DNA from 2 places in the Pseudonocardia sp. Ae150A_Ps1 genome. Region 1 is predicted to be linked to the other one. Evidence: riboswitches for the same ligand, from Rfam matches in the RefSeq annotation. Region 1 holds a riboswitch; the other holds the start of a gene.
What was found. Region 1 has a riboswitch for thiamine pyrophosphate ahead of thiO (glycine oxidase ThiO). Riboswitches for the same ligand answer to the same signal wherever they lie in the genome.
Positions count from the first base shown of each region.

Region 2: another riboswitch for thiamine pyrophosphate. It lies ahead of Ae150APs1_RS28145 (ABC transporter substrate-binding protein); the one in region 1 lies ahead of thiO (glycine oxidase ThiO).

Region 1 is NZ_MCIJ01000001.1:3,088,533-3,096,347, forward strand. It holds gene Ae150APs1_RS14235 (hypothetical protein) at 1-112, shown strand, start outside; gene Ae150APs1_RS14240 (thiazole synthase) at 137-883, opposite strand; gene thiS (sulfur carrier protein ThiS) at 886-1,086, opposite strand; gene thiO (glycine oxidase ThiO) at 1,089-2,237, opposite strand; TPP riboswitch at 2,236-2,343, opposite strand; gene thiE (thiamine phosphate synthase) at 2,375-3,058, shown strand; gene Ae150APs1_RS14260 (hypothetical protein) at 3,129-4,385, opposite strand; gene Ae150APs1_RS14265 (DUF3159 domain-containing protein) at 4,518-5,213, opposite strand; gene Ae150APs1_RS14270 (SGNH/GDSL hydrolase family protein) at 5,367-6,158, shown strand; gene thpD (ectoine hydroxylase) at 6,258-7,184, opposite strand; gene Ae150APs1_RS14280 (ectoine synthase) at 7,322-7,717, opposite strand; gene ectB (diaminobutyrate--2-oxoglutarate transaminase) at 7,725-7,815, opposite strand, start outside.
Region 2 is NZ_MCIJ01000001.1:5,964,984-5,972,798, forward strand. It holds partial or broken gene Ae150APs1_RS28120 (EamA family transporter) at 1-641, opposite strand, end outside; gene Ae150APs1_RS28125 (hypothetical protein) at 871-1,056, shown strand; gene Ae150APs1_RS28130 (choline dehydrogenase) at 1,154-2,857, opposite strand; gene Ae150APs1_RS28135 (hypothetical protein) at 2,980-3,579, shown strand; gene Ae150APs1_RS28140 (hypothetical protein) at 3,666-5,000, opposite strand; TPP riboswitch at 5,244-5,356, shown strand; gene Ae150APs1_RS28145 (ABC transporter substrate-binding protein) at 5,350-6,369, shown strand; gene Ae150APs1_RS28150 (ABC transporter permease) at 6,369-7,118, shown strand; gene Ae150APs1_RS28155 (ABC transporter ATP-binding protein) at 7,115-7,815, shown strand, end outside.

The DNA.
Region 1 (7,815 bases):
CCGGATCGCCCCGGACCCGGCGGCCGCCTGGCGGGCCGGGGACCCGGACGTCGTGCGGCGGCTGGCCGGGCTGGAGCTGGAGGCGTTGGGCCTCCGGCTCGTGAGTGGTTAGTGCGGCCCGGACCGACTTTTCCACTCACGGGCTGCTTGCCTGCGCCCAGTACCGGCGCGGGATCCGCCCGGCGTGCCGGGCGTCCCACCCGGCCTCGACGCCCCGCCGCATGGCCCGCGCCATCCGCTCCGGATCCGCGGCGCGGGTGACGGCGGTGGCGAGCAGGACGGCGTCGCACCCCAGCTCCATCGCCTGCGCGGCCTCGGACGCCGTGCCGATGCCCGCGTCGAGCACCACCGGCACACCGGCCTCCGCGACGATCATCTCGATGTTGTGCGGGTTCCGGATGCCCAGTCCGGTGCCGATCGGCGAGCCCAGCGGCATGACGGCCGCGCAGCCGGCCTGCTCCAGCTTGCGGGCGAGCACCGGGTCGTCGTTGGTGTAGGGCAGCACCGTGAAGCCGTCGTCGACGAGCTGCTCGGCGGCGTCGAGGAGCTCGACCGGGTCCGGGAGCAGGGTCCGCTCGTCGGCGACGACCTCCAGCTTCACCAGGTCGGTCTCCAGCGCCTCGCGGGCCATCCGCGCCGTCAGGACCGCCTCGGCCGCGGTCCGGCACCCCGCGGTGTTGGGCAGCAACCGGATCCCGAGCCTGCGCAGCAGGTCCAGCAGCCCGGTCCCGCCCTCGACGTCGACGCGGCGCAGCGCCACCGTCGTCAGCTCGGTGCCGGACGCGACCAGCGCCCGCTCCAGGATCTCCAGGTTGGCGGCACCGCCGGTGCCGGTGATCAACCGGGAGTCGAACAGGTGGTCCCCGAACGCGAGCTTGTCCATCGTCATCCTCCCTGCACGGCGGTCAGCACCTCGATCCGCGCACCCTCGGCCGGGACGAACCCGGCCCGCGCGGCGCGCGGCACCACCTCCCCGTCGACGGCGACGGCGATGCCCCGCTCGGGCATGCCGGCGTCGGCGAGCAGGCGGACGAGGTCCGCGCCGTCGTCGATCTCGCGCTCCTCGCCGTTCAGCACGATGCGCATCGTCAGCTCCTCTCCGCCGCGGCCGGTGCGAACCGGCGCGGGTCCGCCGCGCGGGCGGCGGCGGGCACGTCGTCGCCCCGCAGCACCGCGGCCACCGCGGCCACCGCGACCGGGACGAGCAGCATGCCGTTCCGGCCGTGGCCGGTGGCCGCGACCAGGCCGTCCGGCCCGGTGCGGCCGATCAGCGGCAGGTTGTCCCGGCTCCCCGGGCGCAGCCCGGCCGCCGTCTCGGTCAGCTCGTACTCGGCGATCCCGGGCAGGATCCGCTCCGCGTCGCGGAGCAGGTCTCGGACCCCGCCGACGGTGACGGCCGTGTCGAACCCGTTCTCCGACGTCGTCGCGCCGATCACCAGGTCCCCGTGACCGGGTACCACGCGCGGCACGGCGTACACCGGACGTCCGTCGACGAGTGCCCGCACCGTCCGGGACGGCGGCGGCAGCGCCCCGGACCGGCGGGTGAGCCGCAGGATCTCGCCCTTGACCGGGCGGACCAGGCCCGCCAGCGACGGGTGCAGCGACGACGAGTGCGCGCCCGCCGCGACCACGACGACGTCCGCCCCGACCTCGGTCCCGTCGGTGAGCCGGACCCCGGTCACGGCGGTGCCGTCGTCGCGCACGGACTCCACCGCGCGCTCGTCGATCCGCACCCCGCCGCGCTCGCACGCGGCGCGCAGCGCCGCCAGCAGCAGCCGGTTGTCCACCGAGGGGTCCCCCGGCACCGAGAGGCCGCCCCGGACGTCCGGGCCGATCGCCGGTTCGAGCCGGCGCAGCTCGCGCCCGGTCAGCCGCTGCACCGGCCTGCCGAGCGAGTCGAGGTGACCGGCGAGGGCGTGCAGCTCGTCGCGGTCACCGGAGCCGGTCGCCACCACGACGGTGCCCTCCGGGTGCAGCCCGGCGTCGGCGCCCGCGTCGGCGGACAGCTCGGCGGCGAAGCCGGGCCAGCGGGCGACCGAGTCCAGCCCCAGCTCCAGCAGGTCCTCCTCGCCGGGCCACGCCTCGGTGACGGGGGCCAGCATCCCCCCGGCCACCCAGGACGCCCCGGAGGCCGGGGCCGGGTCGAACACGGTGACGCGGTGACCGGCGCGCGCGGCCTCGCGGGCCACCGCGAGCCCGATCGCCCCGGCACCCGCGACGGCCAGTCGGACGGTCATGGATCTGCCACCTCGCTCCCTGCGCCGGCATGACCCGGATCAGGTTCGACGGTCGGGACCGCGCCTGGTCCCCTCTCAGCCCGATCGCCGGGCTCCCGTGGTTCTCGGTCGTACGAGTCCCCAGGCTACGCCGTAGCGTGCGGTCCGTGTCCGACACCGATCCCCGCGCCCGGCGGCTCGCCCGCCTGCAGGACGCGCGGCTGTACCTGTGCACCGACGCCCGCACCGAGCGCGGCGACCTGGCCGAGTTCGCCGACGCCGCCCTCGCCGGCGGGGTCGACGTCGTCCAGCTCCGGGACAAGGGCGGCGACGACGGCCCGCTGGAGGCCCGGGCGGAGCTCGCCGCCCTGGAGGTGCTCGCCGACGCCTACCGCCGGCACGGCGCGCTGCTCGCCGTGAACGACCGGGCCGACGTCGCGCTGGCCGCCGGCGCCGACGTGCTGCACCTGGGGCAGGACGACCTGCCCGTGCACTGGGCCCGCCGCGTCGTCGGCGACGACGTGCTCGTCGGCCGCTCCTCGCACAGCGCGGACGAGACGCTCGCCGCGGCCGGTGAGGACGGCGTGGACTACTTCTGCGCGGGCCCGTGCTGGCCGACCCCCACGAAGCCCGGACGGCCGGCACCCGGCCTCGACCTGGTCCGCGAGGTCGCGGGCCGTGCCCCGGCACGGCCCTGGTTCGCGATCGGCGGGATCGACGAGGAGCGGCTCGACGCGGTGCTCGACGCTGGGGCGGACCGGATCGTCGTCGTCCGGGCGATCACGCAGGCCGACGACCCGCGCGCCGCCGCGGCCCGGCTGCGGGCCCGGCTGCCCCGCTGAGCCCCGGACGTACGGCGGCCCCGATGGGCCGATCGCCCACCGGGGCCGTGCGCTGCGGTGCCGGAGCGGCTCAGTTGGACGGAGCCGCGCCCCCGCTGCCCTGACCGGACTGTCCGGACCGGTCGGACCCGCCCGACCCGGAGTCGGGCTGCTGGGTCGGCAGCACCCGGCTGAGCCCGTCCTGCAGCGGGTTCCCGCTGCTGCCCGAGCCGTCCTGCTGCTCCGTGCCGCCCTGCTCGTCCTGCGACGACTCGGTGCTGCTGGTGCTGCTCGACGACTCCGAGGTGCTCGTCGCGGACTCCGACGTGCTCGTCGCCGAGTCCGACGAGTCGGTGGAGCCACTGCCGTCGTCGGTCTCCGGTGCCGGGGCGGGGCCGGTCACCACGCTCCCGACCGAGGTGCTGGAGCTGTTGCCCGCCAGCGACGATCCCTTCACGACCTCGATCCCAGTGATCAGGAACATCGACACCGCGAAGGTCAGGACCCCGAGCACCGCGGAGACGATCACCGTCCGCCGGGTGAGACGGACCCGGCGCCAGCGCCCGTGCCCCGCGGAGCGCGACGGCTGGGCCGGCGCCTGCGACGGGTCGAGCAGCACGGTCTCCTCGCCGGTGGGGCCGGCGACCCCGCGCCCGGACGACTGACCCGCCGCCACGACCGTGCCCTCGGCGACGCCCTTGCCTTTCTTGGCGGCCGCCTTGTTCTTGATCTCGATGGCCTTGTCCCGGCTCACCTCGAGCGAGCGGGTGAACAGGGTCGTCGCGAGCGTCGAGATGATCGAGCCGAGCGCCGCACCCAGGACCGTCCCGATCGCACCGAGGAACGACCCGAGGATCGCCGTGACGATCGCGGCCCCCGCGCCGGCGGCGATCTTCGTCGGGCTCAGGTCCGCCTTCAGCGTCGCCGTCTGGTCGGGGGAGCCACCGCGGTCGCCGGAACCGCCGGAGCCGCCACCCGGGCCGCCACCGCCCGGACCGCCGCCGACCGGACCGTTCGGGCCGCCCGGCCCGCTCGCGGCCCGCAGGTCACCGGGGCCGTCGGGGGGCAGCGCGCGGGTACGCGGGTGCCCGCCGGGCGGTGTGCCGGCCGGGGCACCGGGCCCGGGGACCACACGGGTCGGCCGCGGGCCGCCGGCCGGGGGTGCACCGGGCGGCCCGCCGTGCGGCGGGCGGGACGGCGCCGTGCGCCGCTGCTGGTGCGGGACGCGGGGCGAGTCGGGTGCCGCGACGGGACGTCCGGACGGGTACTGGGGTGCGGGGCGGGACGGGCCGGCGGCGCCACGGGGGGCGTCACCGGAGCCGGGCTCCGGGGGGCGCTGGTGAGGCATGGCTCCTTGCACGATCGTCGGCGGGGCGAGCTCCACGGGTGAGAACGTCCGGGCACGACGGAACGCACCGGACGATCACCAGATGTGCGGACCTTCACACGACGGCGTGAAAGTCACGGTAAGATCACGATTCTAGCGTGACCCCGGGTCAGCACCCGTCACCCGGGGGTGACGGATGCCCGGGTGATCGCGTGGCAGCGCCGTACGCAGCAACGGCCACGACACGAGCACGCTCAGTCCGACGAGGACGGGGCTCACGATCGTCCGGGCGAGCCCCAGCAGCAGGACCTGGTCGGCCGCCCACAGCGGCAGGAACACGGCCAGCCGCACGACGTACTGGAACACCCACGCCCACGACGCCCGCTGGTAGCCACGGAGCAGGTCCGGGTCACGCCGCCAGCGGGTCCGCTGCCCCAGCAGCCCGCCGACGATCACCCCGAGCAGCGGCCAGCGCACGACGGTCGAGATCGCCCAGGCCAGCGCGCTGCCCGCGTTCGACACGATCTGGACCAGGAAGAAGTCCGACGCCCGACCGGTCGCCAGCGCGATCCCGGCCGCGAGGACGACGCCGGCCAGCCCGAACAGCACCGCACGCGGCTTGCGGCCCTGCCGCAGCCGCCACAGCGCCGTCCCGGCACCCGCCACGACCGCGGCCCCGGCACCCCAGTTGATCGGGAACGCCGACCCGGCCCAGCCCGCCACCAGCCACGCCAGGACGAAGGCGACCACCGGCACCGAGGCGTCGACGGCGCCGGCCCGGCCGCCGAGCAGCTCGGCCAGCCCCGGGTCCTGACGGGAGGCGGAGCGAGGGGCGGGATCGTGCGTCACAACGGTAAGGGTGCCCTACCAAGCCCCGGCGGTCGACGGAACGGGTTGGCGCGCACCACCGGAAAGGGTGATCATCGGAGTAACGCGGGACGTCCGTCCGCTGAACAACGGGCAGGGAGCACGCACGGACCAGGCCGAAGGGGGGCGGTGCACATGCGGCACCGGAGCTACGTCGCGATCGGCGACAGCTTCACCGAGGGGCTCGACGACCTCACCGAGGACGGCTCGCCACGCGGCTGGGCCGACCGGGTCGCCGAGACGCTCGCGGCCCGGTACCCGGGCTTCGGGTACGCCAATCTCGCCGTCCGCGGGAAGGTCCTCGACGAGATCGTCGCCGAGCAGATCCCCGTCGCCGAGCAGCTGCGCCCCGATCTGATCACCTTCTGCGCCGGCGGCAACGACATCATCGGCTGGAGCTGCGACACCGACGACCTCGCCGCCCGGTTCGACGCCGCGCTGGCCCGGCTGGTCGCGACCGGCGCCGAGGTGCTGATCTTCACCGGGTTCGACCTGCGCCGGATGCACCCCTTCATCCGCAGGCTGCGCGGCCGGATCGCCTGCTACAACGAGCTGATGCGGGCCTCGGCCGAGCGGCACGGCTGCCGGGTCGTCGACCTCTGGGCGATGGACGTGCTGGCCGACCCGCGGGCGTGGGGCCCGGACCGGCTGCACCTGGTGCCGCACGCGCACGAGCGGGTGGCCTGGCGGATGCTGGAGGCGCTGGGCGAACCGGTCGGGGCCGACTGGCGTGCCCCGTGGCCCGAGCCCGAGGGCGCACCGGTGCCGTGGCGGGCCCGGCAGGCCGAGGACCTGCACTGGCTCACCCACCACGTGATGCCGTGGGTCCGCAGGCGCCTGCGCGGCGAGCGGATCGGCGACGGCTACCTGCCGAAGCGGCCGACCCTCGGGCCGCTGCCCGGGACCGGCAGCCCGCACGGCGTCTGAGGCCGGCCCGGAACGGCGCCGGCGCCCGCCCCGGATCGCGGGACGGGCGCCGCCGTCAACGAGAAGCTTGTGGTGGTAAGCGCGGGTGCGTGACCCGGGTCAGCGCACCGGGGTGAAGTCGCGCGCGCCGATGTGCCCGGGCCGCGGGTTCGGAGCGGAGAAGGGCTCCACGCAGGTGTTCTCGACGCTGTTGAACACCAGGAAGATGTTCGAGCGCGGGTACGGGGTGATGTTGTCCCCGGAGCCGTGCATGCAGTTGGAGTCGAAGAAGGTCGCCCCTCCGGCGTCACCGGTCATCATCGCGATGCCGTGCCGGTCGGACAGCTTCGAGATCGAGCCGGCGGCCGGCGTACCGATCTCCTGCTCCTTGAGCGACGAGAGGTGGTTGTCCTCCGGCGTCTCACCGACGCAGGACACGAACGTCCGGTGCGATCCCGGCATGATCATCAGGCAGCCGTTGAACGCGTGGTTGTCGGTCAGCGAGATCGAGCAGCTGACCGCGCGCGGGCCGGGCATGCCGTCCTCGGCGTGCCAGGTCTCGAAGTCGGAGCGCCAGTAGAAGCCTCCGCCGCCGAGGCCGGGCTTGTAGTTGATCCGGCTCTGGTGCACGTACACGTCGGAGCCGAGGATCTGGCGCGCGCGGGACAGCACGCGCTCGTCACGGACCAGCCGGCCGATCGCCTCGGAGATGCGGTGCACCTCGAAGATCGAACGGACCTCGTCGGACGACTTCTCGATCACGCACCGCTCGTCGGCGCGCACCGAGGGGTCGTTCGCGAGCCGGTCGAGCTCCGCCTGGTACTCGGCGATCTCGTCGGCGGTGAGCAGGCCCGGGACCTGCGTGAAGCCGTCGCGCTCGTGCGCGCCGAGCTCCTGTGCCCCGAACATCCCGGCACCCGCGTGGTCGCCCCACACGGTCGGCTCGGCACGGTCGATGAACGCGGGGGTGTTCGACACCCGGGTGGGGTAGCGGTCCCCGGTCCCGGTGAGCTGGTCGAGGTGGGTACTCCCGGCAACAGCAGTCACGGGCGTTCCTCCTTGCGGTGTTGCTCGTCCTTTCCACGGGTGCGGCCTGTATCTAGACCACGAGGGACGTTCCCGCTGTCGTACAGCGGAAACGTCCCTCGTGGTGGATCGGCCTGCGCCGGTCGCCCGGCGGTGCCTCAGTCCTCGACGACCAGCGGGTACACGCCGTTCTCGTCGTGGACCTCCCGGCCGGTGACCGGCGGGTTGAAGACGCAGACGCACTTGATCTGGGTCTTCGGGCGGAGCTGGTGCTTCTCGTTCCCGCTCAGCACGTAGATCGAGCCCGGCGCCAGCTGGTACGTGACGTCGTTGTCCTTGTCGTAGAGCTCGCCCTCACCCTGGGTGATGAAGACGGCCTCGATGTGGTTGGCGTACCAGAAGTCGTTGATCGTCCCGGCCTCGAGGGTGGTCTCGTGGACCGAGAACCCCACCTTGTCGTTGGCCAGCACGATGCGCTTGCTGCGCCACTGCCCGTTCTCGGACTTGACGTCGCGCTCGGTGTCGGTGATCTCGTTCAACGTACGGACGATCATGTGACTATCAGCTCCCGATGACGGTTCGGACGGACTCGCCGATGATCCCAAGACCCTCGTCGATCTCGTCGTCGGTGGTGGTCAGGGGCGGCAGCAGC
Region 2 (7,815 bases), 2.9 Mb from region 1:
AGCGGGGAGAGGACCACCGCCGCGACGGTGAATCCGGTCGCCAGGTCGTCGATCCCGCTGCCGGCGCGGGCGACGCGTTTGCCGAGCAGGACGTAGGCGGCCCACATCGCGGCCGCGCCCAGCGCCCAGAGCACCCCGGACGGGCTGCCGGACCAGCGGACGTCGGCGATCAGGAGCACCCCCAGTGCGGCCAGCCCGACCGCCCCGAAGTCCCGCAGCCGGCGCGACGCCAGTGCTGCGACCAGCACCGGGCCGGTGAACTCGATCGCCACCGTGGTGCCGAGCGGGAGCCGGGCGATCGCCTCGTAGTAGGCGACGTTCATCAGCGCCGTCGCCAGCCCGAACAGCCCCGCGCGGACCAGCCGCACCCCGCGCCACGCCTCGCGGCCCGGCCGTCGCCAGGCCAGCAGGATCAGGGCTGCGCCGATCAGCCGCAGCTCCGCGACCGCGGACGGCGCCAGGCGGTCGAACAGCCCTACGGCGAGTGCCGCGCCGACGTACATCGACGTGCCGCCCGCCAGGAAGAGCAGCGGGGCGGGGATCCGGTCACCGATCGGGCGAGCACTCACCCGGGTCACGGTAGACGGCGACACAGCCTGTTTACCGTGGCGCGCTTGCATGAGGGGCGGCCGTCCCCGCATGATTCACGCGCAGTCAACTTCATACGTAATCGGTCACCGCGGGTACATCGCGGCGTCACCGGCCCGATCGGATGAAGATCCAGACGTGACGGTCGTCGCGACGCGCCCCGGGAACACGTGCAGGGGCCTCGAGCGTCTGTTTAGGTGTGGGCGACCCGCCTGGTGCGGTCGTCACGGTGATACGGCGGAGGGCCGCCCGAGCCCGCCGCCGCAACGGAGGGAGACCGCTATGCAGCCCGAAACGCTGACCCGGCCCGAACTGACCCTCGCCGACCGCTGCGACCGTTGCGGTGCGGCGGCCAAGGTGCGCGCGATCCTGCCCTCCGGTGGGGAGCTCCTCTTCTGCAACCACCACGGGCGTGCCCACGCGGAGAAGCTGCGTGAGTCCGGCGTGGAGGTCGAGGGAGGCGAGTAGTCCCGGTCGGCCCGAGCAGACCTGAGCGAACGGGGCGGGGATCCTCACGGATCCCCGCCCCGTTCGTCGTTCCGACGTCGTGCTGCCGGTGTGGTGCTCAGGCGTCGACGGGCTCCACGAGACCCGGCACCGGGCTCCCGTCGCGCCGCGGCGCGGGGAAGGACGGGCGGTCCTCCGGCGCCAGCGGCGTGTTGCCGAGGACCAGGTCGGCAGCGCGCTCGGCGACCATCACGACCGGCCCGTAGGTGTTGGCGTTCGGCACGTCCGGGAAGACCGACGCGTCGACCACCCGCAGCCCGCCGACGCCGTGCACGCGCATCGACGACGGGTCGATGACGGAGCCCTCGTCGGTGCCCATCCGGGCGGTGCTCGTCGGGTGCAGCCCGTTCTGGGCGCGTCGTGACACCCAGTCCAGGATCTGCTCGGGGCTGCGCACGCCCGGGCCCGGGAACGTCTCGCCGCCGTCCAGCCCGGCGAAGGCCGGCTGGGAGAGGATCCCGCGGGCGATCCCGATGGCCTCGACCCAGCGCCGCCGGTCGTCCTCGGTCGCGAGGTAGCCCATCTGCAGGCGCGGCGGGACCGACGAGTCCCGCGAGACCGCCCGCACGGTGCCCCGCGCGTCCGAGGCCATGACGCTCACGTGCATCTCGAACCCGTGCCCGACCGGCCGGATGTCCGGCGCGAAGCGCATCGCGACCGGTGCGAACAGCATCATGACGTCCGGCACGCCCGCGGCGAGCGAGGTCGAGCCGAACCCGCCGATCTCGAAGTGGTTGCTCGCGCCGATCCCGGTGCCCGAGACGAGCCAGCGGGCCGCCGCGCCCGGGAGCCGGTGGGCCCGGCGCTGACCGGCCAGCGAGACCGGCCGGAGGCACGTGTGCTGCAGGTGGATGGCCAGGTGGTCCTGCAGGTTCGCCCCGACCCCCGGCAGCGCGGCCCGGACGTCGATCCCGAGCGTCGCGAGGTGGGCGGGGTCCCCGATCCCGGAGACTTGCATGAGCTGGGGGGTGGCGACCGCACCGGCGCACAGGATCGTCTCGCCGGCGTCGACGTCGTGGGTGAGCCCGTCCGGGGTGCTGTAGCGGACGCCGATCACGCGGGACCCGCCGGCGTCGAACCGCAGCTGGCGCACCTGCACCCCGGTCCGGACCCGCAGGTTCGGGCGTGACGCCGAGACCGGGTGCAGGTAGGCGTCGGTGGCGGAGTACCGCCGGCCACGGAAGATCGTCCGCTCGGTGCGGGAGAAGCCTTCCTGGCGGGGGCCGTTGACGTTGTCGAGCACCGCGTGCCCGGCCTGCCCGGCGGCGATCAGGAAGGCGTCGTTGAGCGGGCCGGACGCCGGTGCGCGCTCGAGGACCTGCGGCCCGGCGCCGTCGGCGTCGAGGGCGATGCGGTGCTCGGAGAGCCGCCGCTCCAGGCGCCGGAAGTAGGGCAGGCAGTGCGCCGAGCTCCACCCGGACAGGCCCGGCCCGGTGGCCCAGCGGTCGTAGTCACCGGGGTTGCCCCGCTGGTAGACCATCCCGTTGATGCTGCTGCTCCCGCCGAGCACCTTCCCGCGCGGGACGGCGATCCGGCGGCCGGCGAGACCGTCCTCGGGGTCGGTCGTGTAGCACCAGTCGTACCGCGGGTTCCCCCACGCCTGGGACAGCGCCGCGGGCATCCGGATCACCGGGTCCCACCGGTGGTCGGGCCGGCCCGCCTCCAGGACGAGTACCGTACGATCGGTGTCGGCGCTGAGCCTGTTGGCCAGCACGGCACCGGCCGAGCCCCCGCCGACGATGACGACGTCGTACCGCGCCATCCCGCTCCTCCTGTCCGACCGGTAGGTCGGTGATAGCCCGTTCGAGGGAGCAACCCCCCTTGCGTTGGTCGAGACTACGCGGCGAGCCAGGGTGGGTGACACCGGGCCGTACGCTCGGAAGGGTGACGATGGTGGGGGACGGATCCGGCGCTGCCGGTGCGGGTGACTCGGACTCCGCGGACACCGCGGACTCCGCGCTGGCCGCACTCGGTGCCGAGCTGGACGCGTCGATCGCGGACCTGGAGTCGGCCCGGCAGCGCGTGCTGGAGCTGCAGGAGCTGCGGTCCCGCGGCCTCGGCTGGCGGGAGATCGTGCCGCAGGAGAACCGCCCGCTGATCGTCGAGAGCGTCACCCGCGCGCTGGACGGCCTCGGCGCCGTCGGCGGCCGCTTCCGCCGGGAGGAGGCGGTGGCGCTGCACGGCGAGGGGGAGACGATCGCCGGGATCGGACGGCTGTTCGGGGTCAGCCGCCAGCGGGTGTCGGCCTACCTGCAGGAACACGCCCAGGTCGAGGCCGGACGGGCGGCCGGGCAGGCCGGTGCCGAGGACGTGGCGGGTGCCGGAGACGTCGCCGGGGACGTCGCCGGTGCCGGGGACTCGGTGTCGCCGAGCACGTCCGCGGAGCGTACGCCGTCGGAGCACGTGCCCTCGTCCTCGGAGCACCCGTCCTCGGGGGACCCGTCCGCGGAGCACGCGCCCACCGGAGCCGGACCGCCGGTGTGACGGCGGTCCGGGCGGCCGTGGCCGGCGCCGGTCGTCCGGGTGGGCCGGACCCGGTGCGGCCGTCCGCCACCTGAGCGGCGACGCCCTCAGTCGGACCGGCGACGGTGCCGGGCCCGGCGCTGCGCGGGGACCTGCGGGCCGGACCCGGTCCCGCCCGACCGGCGCGCCACCGGGATGAGGGCCGTCCGGTCGGCGCGCGGCGGCACGTCGTCGTGACCGTCCGCCCCGTGGACCTCCCGGTCGCCGGCGGCGTCGGTCGCGGGATCGGCCCGGGAGCCGATCCACCGGTCGGCCGGCGTCCGCGGGAGCGGTCCGTCACCCTCGCGGGTCCCGGGGGCCTGCGGTCGTCCGCCGAGCGGGCCGGACTCCCGGCCGCCGTCGCGACCCGGCTCCGCGGTGCGGCCGGAGCCGTTCCGCGGACCGTCCGCGCGTCCGATCCGGGTGCCACCGCTGATCGGGTCCCGCGGGGACGGCAGCCGGGCGGGGACCGGGCCCGCCTGCCCCGCCGCGGACGGATCCGCCGGCCGGGGCGCCGGAGGGCCGGACGGTCGTGCGGGCGCATCGCCCGCCGGTGCGGGCCACGGGTCGCGCGGCCGGACGCGGTCGTCGTCCGGTCCGTCGGTGCGCGTGCGCGGGTCCCCCGCCCGGGCGGAGTCCGATCCGGCGGCCCGGCCGCGACCGGGGCCCGGCGAACCGGGGCCCGACGGAGCCGACCTGCTCGACGGACCCGTGACCGGGGACCGCCCGGCCCACGGGCTCGCGGCACCGTCCCGTGGGCCGCCGGGCCGGGCAGTCCCGCGCAGCTCGGCTCCCGGGGGCACCCCCGGGAGTGCGGACGGCGCACCGGGGAGCGAGGACGTGCCCGTCCCCGCCTCGCGGGCCGCCGCCTGCTCCAGTCTGGCGATCTCCCGGACGTCGGCGATGCGGGCCGCCAGCGCCGTCACGACCGCGCGCAGCGCGTCGGCCAGGTCCTCGGTGAGCCGGTCCTTCGGGCCGCCCCGGGCGAACAGCTGCAGGACCCCGCCGGTGCGGCCGGCGATCGGTACCGGGACGGCGAGCGACCGGACCAGCCCGCAGTCCGCTGCCGCGGCGGCGAGCTCGGGCGGCCCGGACCGGGTCAGGTCGGGGGTGAGCAGCACCCGGTCGCCGCGCTCGGCGGCCGGGCCCGGCCCGGCGTCGGCACGGCGCTGGAGCTCCCCGAGCCGGGGCGCGGCGGTGTCCGAGCCGAACACCCGCCGGCCCTCCGGGTCACGGGGGTCGGCCGGCTCACGGAGCAGCAGGGCGGCACCGCCGACACCTGCGGCGGGGACGAGCGCCACGCAGAGACCGGACAGCATCGCGGCCACGTCGACGTGGGCGACCGAGGTCGACCCGGCCTGCAGCGCCACCCGCACGAGGGCGGGCGCAGGATCGGGTGTCACGCGGCCGGCCGTTCCGGAGATCCACGGGGAGGCCGCCATCTCGTCCCTTCCGCGCCGCGTCGGACGGGTCCGCGGATTCGGATCCGGCCGGTCACGCAGCGTCGCTCTCGCGGAGCCCGAGGATAACGATCGAGCGGCGGCTCGGTGACACCGGCTCGCGTCTCGCGCTCGAATGTGACACAGGGTGATGACGATCAACGGTCGGTGATCGACGGGCGCGGCTGTGTACCCGCGTAGGCTGACCGGCCGTACCGCGGGAGCCCGCGCACCGAGGCTGAGAGGGCGGCAGGACCGGCCGCCGACCGTTCGAACCTGATCCGGGTGACACCGGCGTAGGGAGGCCGCTCTCGTGCTGTCACGTGCCCGTCCGATCGTCCTGCTGCTCGCGCTCGTCCTCGCGCTGTCCGGCTGTGCCGGCGGCGACGGCGGGGGAGCGGACCGGGACCAGCCGATCCGCGTCGCGCTGGACTGGACGCCCAACACCAACCACATCGGCCTGTTCGCCGCCCAGCAGGCCGGGTACTTCCGCGACGCCGGGCTGGACGTCGAGTTCCTGCCCTACAACCAGACGTCGCCGGACACGCTCGTCGGCAGCGGCGCCGCGGACTTCGGCATCAGCTTCCAGAGCTCCTTCACCTACTCCCGGGCCGCGGGTGCCGACATCACCTCGGTGATGGCGGTCCTGCAGCACTGGGCCACCGAGATCGCGGTCCGCGCCGACCGGGCCGACATCCGGTCGCCGCGCGACCTCGACGGCAAGGTCTACGCCGGGTTCGGCGAGCCCGGCGAGGTCGCGAAGATGCAGGCGGTGATCCGCAACGACGGCGGACGCGGCGACATCCGCACCGAGGTGCTGAACACCGCGGCCTACGAGGCGCTCTACGCCGGGCAGGCCGACTTCACCGAGCCGTTCGTCAACGTCGAGGGCATCGAGGCGCAGCTGCGGGGCGAGCCGCTGAAGACGTTCCGGTACACCGACTACGGCTTCCCGGACGCCTACAACGTGCTCCTCGTCGGCAACTCGACCTGGCTGCAGCAGAACCCGGACCGGGCGCGCGCCTTCGTGCAGGCCGCCCAGCGCGGCTACGCCCTCGCCGCGCAGGACCCGGCCGGTGCGGCCCGGATGCTGTCCGAGGCCAACCCGGGCGCCTTCACCGACGACCAGCTCGTCGACCGGGGCGCGACGATGCTCGCCGACGGCTACCTGCGCGACGAGCAGGGCCGCGTGGGCTTCCAGACGCCGGAGAAGTGGTCGGCGTTCTCCGGGTTCCTCTACGACACCGGGACGGTGGCCGGGCCCGACGGCGCCCCGGTCCGCGAGAAGCCCGACTTCTCCACCTGGTTCACCAACGACTACCTGACACCGTGATGCGCCGGCTCGCCCCCGCCGCGCTGCTGGTCGTGGCGCTGCTGGCCGTCTGGCAGGCGGCCGTCGCGGTCACCGGGGTCCGGCCGCAGGCGCTGCCCTCGCCGCTGCGCGTCGGCGAGCAGGGCTGGGCGTTCCGGTCGGTGCTGTGGGAGAACACGCTGCCGACGGTGCAGGTGACGGTCGTCGGGTTCACCGTGTCGCTGCTGGTCGCGTGGGCCATCGCGGTCGGCGTGGACTTCTCCCCGTGGCTGCGCCGGGCGCTGACCCCGCTGCTGGTGGCGTCCCAGACGCTCCCGGTCGTCGCGATCGCGCCGCTGCTGATCATCTGGTTCGGGTTCGGGCTGCTACCGAAGGTGCTGGTCATCGCGCTGGTGACGTTCTTCCCGGTGACCGTCGGCCTGATCGAGGGGTTCGCCGCGACGGACCGGTCGGCCACGGCGCTGCTGCGGTCGATGGGGGCGAGCCGCTGGCAGCGGTTCCGCTACGTCCGGCTGCCCGGGGCGATGCCGTCGTTCTTCACGTCGTTGCGGATCGCGATCACCTACGCCGTCACCGGGGCGATCTTCGCCGAGTACGTCGGTGCCCGTGCCGGGCTGGGGATCTTCATGCAGCTGCAGAAGAACCAGTTCCGCACCGACCTGGTGCTCGCCGCCGTCGCGGTGACGGCGGTGCTCTCGGTCGCGCTGTTCGGGCTGACCCACGTCGTACAGCGCCTGGTGACGCCCTGGTACCGGGGTGATCACCGATGAAGGTGGCGGTGCGGGACCTGTCGGTGTCCTACGGCGGCCTGGCCGTCCTCGACGACGTGTCGCTCGACGTCGCGCCGGGGGAGTTCGTCTCCATCGTCGGTCCCTCCGGGTGCGGGAAGTCCACGCTGTTCGCCGCGATGGCGGGGATCCTCGACGGCGCCACAGTGACCGGGGCGACCACGGTCGACGGCGACCCGGTGGACGGCGCCCCGTTCGGGCTGATGCCCCAGCAGGACCTGCTCTTCCCGTGGCGGACGGTCCTCGACAACACCACCCTCGGCCTCGAGGTCGCGGGCGTGTCGCGCCGCGAGGCCCGCGAGCGCGCGCGGGCGCTGTTCGCCCCGTTCGGGCTCGACGGGTTCGAGGGGGCGCGCCCATCCGAGCTCTCCGGGGGGATGCGGCAGCGGGCCGCGCTGCTGCGGACCGTCGTCGGCGGGCGGGAGGTGCTGCTCCTCGACGAGCCCTTCGGCGCCCTCGACGCGCTCACCCGCACCGGGATGCAGGAGTGGCTGGAGTCGATGCGCGAGCGCTACGGCTGGACGACCCTGCTGATCACGCACGACGTCCGCGAGGCCGCCTTCCTCTCTGACCGGGTGATCGTGTTCTCCCCGCGGCCGGCGACGGTGGTGCGCGAGGTCGCCGTCGACCTCCCGCGGCCGCGGACCCGGGACGTCCTCACCGACCCGCGGCTCGCGGC